2 regions of the Lysinibacillus sp. KU-BSD001 genome follow, and region 1 is predicted to be linked to the other one. Evidence: predicted binding sites of a transcription regulator. Region 1 holds the regulator's gene; the other holds the start of a gene.
What was found. The regulator Rex, encoded in region 1, represses fermentation and respiration genes when NADH is low (regulators of the CRP and FNR family bind a similar motif). The targets are predictions, from matches to a motif close to TTGTGAAATATTTCACAA.

Region 1 (3,434 bases):
CTCTAATAACTGTGCTTCAGGGTCATAATCCTCACTCATTAATGCCCGTTCAATCAACATTTCTGCCACTTTTGTTGCCATCTTAATATAAGGTTCCACTTGTACGATTGGTCCTTCTATCCCAAGCACACCAAGCGGGATTTCATCGATCGACAAAAGCGTTAATACTTCTCCCCGCGCCCCCTGGAAAGAATGGGCCTGTGTATTGGAAATATACAGTGTCGTACGATCACGAATGACGGTCAGTACCCCTTCATGAAACTGATTCATTCTACTTTCATCTGTTGCTGCAACAATAAATCCATTATGGTCACTAATGATCAGCGGTGCCTCCATGAGTGGACTGAGCTCTTTTAGTAGCCGATTGGCAATTATTTGAATATCTATCATCTATCTCACCTGCTCAAAATTTCAATTTTCTAACAATTATTATTTGAAAAAAAATAAGGAATACCTAACTAAGTAGGTATCCTTATTATTTTTGCATCTCTTCAATTTGTCTTCTTTGCTCGGCTAAAAGCTCGTCTACTTTTAACTCGCGTTCGCGTTCTTCTTGCTCTTTTATTCGTTTTGCTTCCGCTATTTCGTATTTTCTATAGCCGATACGCGAAATCAAAATACTAATTTCGTACAATACAAATAATGGAATCGCAATAATTACGTTGGACACAAGGTCCGGTGGTGCTAATAGAACAGAAATCACAATTAATACGAAATACGAATACTTGCGGAATTTCACCATTAATATCGGACTTACAAGACCGATACGCGATAAAAACATTGTGACAACAGGCAATTGGAACAAGAATCCAAATGGAATGAGTAGCTTAAATAAAAACGAGAAGTATGCGTTAATACCGATTGTTTGTTTAATCTCCAAATCTTGTGATAACCCATTCATAAATTTAATGATGTATGGTAATAACACAAAATAGGAGAATACAATACCACCGATAAATAGGAAAAACGAATACGGAATATATTTTAACGTTGCTTTACGCTCTGTTTCATGTAGACCAGGTGTAATAAAAGACCATAGTTGATACAGCAAAATAGGCGACGTTAATATAGCCGCCACCGCAACAGTTACTTGTAAATACACCGTTAACGGATCGGTTACGTTAAAAGCATTCAGTGTTAAATTTTCTGCTTCTTCACTGTACTGAATAAATTTAATAATTGGTTCAGCTGTAAAAAAGCCAATAAATAAAGCAAGTACGAAGAAAATCGCTGTAACAAAGAGGCGACTTCTCAGTTCTTCCATATGTTCTACGACAGTGAGTTCTTTCGGATTCATATAACAGACATCCTTAAATTACTTAGTTACGTTATCTTTATCGTTATCTTTATGCTCAATAACCGTCTTTTTTACATCATCATCGTCTTCAGTTAACCCCTTTGTTGCATGACGGAATTCGCGTAATGTCGAACCCATCGCTCGTCCTAACTCTGGTAGTTTTTTTGGTCCGAAGATTAATAAAGCTACAACACCGATGATAATTAGGCTTACAGGTGTAATCGCACTTAAATGCACAACCACTACAGCCACCTCCTCTAGTATATGTACCATTTTACCGTAATAAGTCGCTTTTTGCTAATAGATTAAATGTGAAAAATTTACGTCAATTGTCACTATTACGAATTAAATAAATAAGCGCTTGCAACTCTACTGATAAATCGATATTCATTAGTTTCATCGATTCTGGTACCGTTAGTCGAACCGGCGTAAAATTTAAAATGCCTTTTGCATTCATTTTCGCTAGCCGATCTGCCATCGTTTGTGCAGAGCGTGATGATACAGTGAGTATCGCTAACTCCGCCTCATATTCTTCATACATTTCTTCTAGTCGATCTGGATGAAAAACTGGAATGTCACTAATTTCCGTTCCCTCATATGGTGCTTTCGAATCGAATGCTACAACAATTCTCGTATTATGATTTTTTTGGAAATTATATTTCAAAAATGCATTGCCTAAATTACCAACTCCGATTAATGCTACATTTGTTGCCTCGTCTTGATCCAATGTTTCTCGGAAAAACGACAATAAATGCTGTACATCATAACCGTACCCCTTCTTCCCAAGTGCACCGAAATATGAAAAATCTCGGCGAATGGTTGCTGAATCAATCTTCATTGCATCACTCAGCTCTCGAGATGAAATACGCTTCTTCCCTTCCTGCGCAAAGTTTTGAATAAAACGATAATAAAGAGGAAGTCTTTTCGTAGTTGCCTGTGGAATTTTATTCTCTTTGTTCACACATGTTCCTCCTACAATCAAATGGAAATCGTTATAATCTTACTAAACAACTACCTATTAGTAAAGCACCTATCATTGCATGCAACTACCCCATCATTTAAACTTAAAACATGAACTGAGGTGTAAAAAATGATTGTGTTACAAGTAAATCAATTATATAAATCATTTGCAACAGATGAGGTGTTAAGCGGAGTAAAGCTTGAAGTACAATACCGTGACCGCGTCGCACTCGTCGGTCGAAATGGTGCTGGCAAATCAACGCTCTTAAAAATAATTGCTGGCCAAATGTCGTATGACAGCGGCGAAATTATTGTTCCAAAAGATGTGAAGGTAGGGTATTTAGAGCAACATGCAGGGATTGATTCGGACCTTTCTATTTGGGACGAAATGATGACAATCTTTGGGGAACTGCGTAAAATGGAGAGCACGCTACGCGGTTTAGAGCAAAAAATGGCAGACCCTACTGTGTATGAAGATAGCGAAATGTATGCGCGTGTGATGGCAGAATATGACCAGTTACAGCATGATTTTAAAGAGGCAGGTGGTTATCAATATGAGGCCGATACACGTGCAGTGCTACACGGTATGCAGTTTTTCCCAGCGGACTATGAGAAACCCATTCGCTCATTATCTGGTGGGCAGCGTACACGCCTTGCACTCGCGAAGCTCTTATTATCGAAACCAACTTTACTTATTCTCGATGAGCCGACAAACCATTTAGATATCGAAACATTATCATGGCTTGAAAATTACTTAAAAGGCTACGATGGCGCCATTTTAATTGTTTCTCATGACCGTTACTTTTTAGATCAAGTCGTATCGATTGTATATGAAGTATCACGCACACGTGTTACAAAATATGTCGGTAACTATAGTGCTTACTTAGAGGACAAAGCCAAAAATTACGAACGCGACATGAAAATGTATGAGCGCCAACAAGATGAAAAAGCAAAGCTAGAGGCATTTATCCAAAAAAATATTGCCCGCGCTTCGACAACAAAAATGGCACAGTCACGTCGGAAAATGTTAGAGCGAACAGAATGGATGGACTCTCCAGATAGCGATGAAAAAAGCGCAAGCTTCGGCTTCGACATTGAACGCCAAAGTGGAAATGATGTACTATCTGTCGATCACCTTTCTGTCGGCTATCCAGGAAAACCCGTATCATCTGGCATT
Region 2 (3,434 bases), on a different contig from region 1:
TGGTTAAATGGCATCGATTCTGCAGGTTCTTTCGTATAGTCGAACTCGGCTAAAATGAGCTTGTTGTAACCTGTGACGATTGGGCAAGATGAGTAACCGTCATACGTTTTATCCATTGTTTGGTTGCGCATAGATGCGATTACATTTTCTGCAACAACAGGTGCTTGCTTACGGATGGCTGCCCCTGTCTTCGATGTCGGTAAGTTGGCACAGTCGCCAATGCCAAATACGTTTGCATATTTTTTATGTTGCAATGTATACATATCGACATCTACCCAACCATTTTGGTCAGCTAATGGGCTATTGACGATAAATTTCGGTGCATTCATATAAGGTGTGACGTGAATCATGTCATACTTCACTTCCTCTTTTGCACCCGTATCTAGATGTTCAAAGATGGCGATTTTTTCATCCGCTTTAATTTCGATTAAGTTACGGCGGAATCGTGCATCGATTTGTTTTCGTTCTACTACCTTTTCTAGTGCCTCACGGTATTTCAGGACATCAAAAATGGCTGGATTTGCTGAACCAAAGATAACTTTGATGTTTTGACGTACACCCGCTTTTCGGAAATAGTCTTCCGCGATATGCATAATTTTCTGTGGTGCACCACCGCATTTGACAGGTGAATTTGGATGCGTAAATAATGCTGTACCCGATTTTAAATTGCGAATCGTTTCCCATGTATAATCCACATGTTCAAATGAATAGTTACTGCAAACGGATTTTGTACCAAGTGCTTCTTTTAATCCTTTAATAGCACCCCAGTTAATTTCAATACCGCCTGCTACAACTAAGTAATCGTACGTAAGAGCTGTTTTGTCTCCTAAGATGACTTCATTTTGTTCCGGTTTAAATTCAAGTACGGGTTGTTGAATCCATACCGCACCTTCTGGGATGACAGATTCCATTGAACGTTCAGAATCTTCTTTTTTAGCAGCTCCTCCACCGACTAGCGTCCATAGCGGTTGATAATAATGCTTTGATGCTGGATCTATAATCGCTACTTCATGGATGAGGCTTTGTGATTTTCTTAATAGGCGAGCGGCAACAGAAATACCCGCTGTTCCCCCACCAACAATGACGACTTTGAAAGAATTTTTCATGCTTCTTCCTTCTTTCTGCATTTTTGTGTTGTGAAACTTTACACTCTCATCATAGTGAAATCTATATTTCAAAAATATAGGGGTTTCCCCCTAAACAATAACTTGTTTTTTTAGTGGAAAACCCCTAATTTCATTTAGATTTGTCTATATTAATATAAGAAGAAAGGAGCTGATACGATGCATTCTTTACAAACATGGGCACTAGCATATAAAGGGAAGCTACTTCTCCTCTTTGTTCTATCGGTATTTTTAGGTGGTAGTATCATCCTGCAAGGCTATAGTATTGTACAAATTGTCGACCTTGTATTTATAAAACAAAGCCCTTTTCCCTCTACATTTCACTTTTTACTTTTATTATTTCTTGCTATCCTGTTCCGCTTATTCACGCAGTTTTGGCTGAATAGAATAGGTGGATTGTTAGCTGAACGGGTGAAAAATTCGCTTCGTCAAACATTGCTTCAGCATTGGACACAAAATGCAATGGAAGCGCAAATGACGACACAAACAGGTGAAAAGGTGACATTGTTAATTGATACAGTAGACCAATTAGAAAGTTATTACCGGGAATATATCCCGCAAGTTATCAAAACAACCGTTATACCACTCATGGTACTAATTGCTGTGTTTATGACACATGCAGCAAGTGGCTGGATTATGATCATTACAGCCCCTTTTATTCCATTAACGTATATCATCATCGGGCTGCAAACAAAGGCAAAATCAGAAGAACAATTAGTAGCGATGAATCGATTTTCCGGAAAATTCTTGGATTTACTACAAGGACTTCAAACGATTCGCCTTTTTGGACAAAGCGAGAAACAAGAGCAAGTGCTAGCAGAAAGCAATAAAGGGTTTATGGAACGTACATTATCCGTTTTAAAAATCGCTTTTGCTTCTACGTTATTTATTGAATTGATTACGACATTAGGGGTGGGATTAGTCGCGCTCGAAATTGGCTTTCAAATGATTGTCTTTCAGTCGCTCACGTTTGCCCCTGCATTTTTTGTTTTAACGTTAGCACCTGAGTACTACAATTCCTTAAAAGAACTCGGCGCAGCCTTTCATACAGGTCGAGGAAGTTTAGGCGCGGTTTCTATTATTGAAGAGGCGATGCAAACGACCGCAACACCCGTACGTTGGGGCAAGGAGCCGATTGACGATCAACCACAGCTGTCCTTACAAAACGCAACGTACCAATATGAAAATGGGCCGCTCATTGGACCGATTTCTCTTAATGTAAAACCAGGCGAAATGATTGCTTTGATCGGTCCTACTGGTCATGGTAAAACAACGATTTTAAATATGCTCTCCAGTATGGTGGAATTATCTAGCGGTGTGGCTTTACTCGGTGGAAAGCCGCGCACACAACTGTCAGAACAGGATTGGTACCGTCAAATGAGCTATATTTCCCAACATCCATATGTATTTGCGGGTACGCTTCGAGATAATATTCGAATGGGGCTTACCGCTACTGATGAGGAGATTTATGAAGCATTGCGTAAAGCACAACTCACATCTTGGCTGGACACATTGCCTGAACAGTTAGACACAAACATCGGTGAAGGTGGACGAGGGTTATCGGGTGGCGAAAAACAACGTGTTGCGATTGCCCGTGCTTTTGTAAAAAACCCATCCATTTTATTTTTCGATGAACCAACGGCAGGACTTGATGTGTTAACAGAACAACTATTAACAGAAGCGATGTATACATTTAGTCAACATGCAACCGTCATCACGGTAGCACACCGATTTGAGAGCATCCAGCACGTCGATACATTATATATTATTGAGCATGGTCAAGTTAGCGCGAGCGGGACACATGCACAACTCGCATCTCACCCGTTTTACGAATATATGAAGAAAAGAGGGACGTATGATGAAAGCACTGATTGAGATGATTTTACATGATAAAAAAGATGTGCTACTTGCGATGACTGCGGGTACAATTAGCGGCCTTACAGCAGTAGCATTATTTGCACAAAGTGGCTTTCTCATTTCAAAAGCGGCGCTCATGCCTCCTTTTTATAGCATTTTAATTTTGACGGCCTTTTTAAAGCTTTTCGGTGTGGCCAAATCAGCGAGTAAATATGCCGAACGCTATATTTCACACCGTGTGACATTTCGCTTTATGAGTGCTGTACGCATGTGCTTTTTTAAAAAACTTTTACCCCAATCAAACTTATTACATGCATATAAAAGTGGGGATTTATTAAATCGGATTACGAGTGACGTGGATCTATTGCAACATTTTTTCTTACGCGTCGTCTATCCGCCGTTTATTGCGCTATTTGTTTTTTTCGCAACGATTGTTTTTACACTGTTGTTTTC

Region 2: cydD (thiol reductant ABC exporter subunit CydD) is a predicted target of Rex. The motif match lies at 1,135-1,152, and genes of this name have one in related genera.

The regions. Positions count from the first base shown of each region.
Region 1 is NZ_JBDQZI010000016.1:5,573-9,006, reverse strand. Features, by position in the region: gene AAGS61_RS17990 (sugar diacid recognition domain-containing protein) at 1-390, opposite strand, end outside; gene tatC (twin-arginine translocase subunit TatC) at 476-1,297, opposite strand; gene AAGS61_RS17980 (twin-arginine translocase TatA/TatE family subunit) at 1,316-1,540, opposite strand; gene AAGS61_RS17975 (redox-sensing transcriptional repressor Rex) at 1,623-2,258, opposite strand; gene AAGS61_RS17970 (ABC-F family ATP-binding cassette domain-containing protein) at 2,388-3,434, shown strand, end outside.
Region 2 is NZ_JBDQZI010000004.1:164,678-168,111, forward strand. Features, by position in the region: gene AAGS61_RS07995 (FAD/NAD(P)-binding oxidoreductase) at 1-1,106, opposite strand, end outside; gene cydD (thiol reductant ABC exporter subunit CydD) at 1,284-2,999, shown strand; gene cydC (thiol reductant ABC exporter subunit CydC) at 2,983-3,434, shown strand, end outside.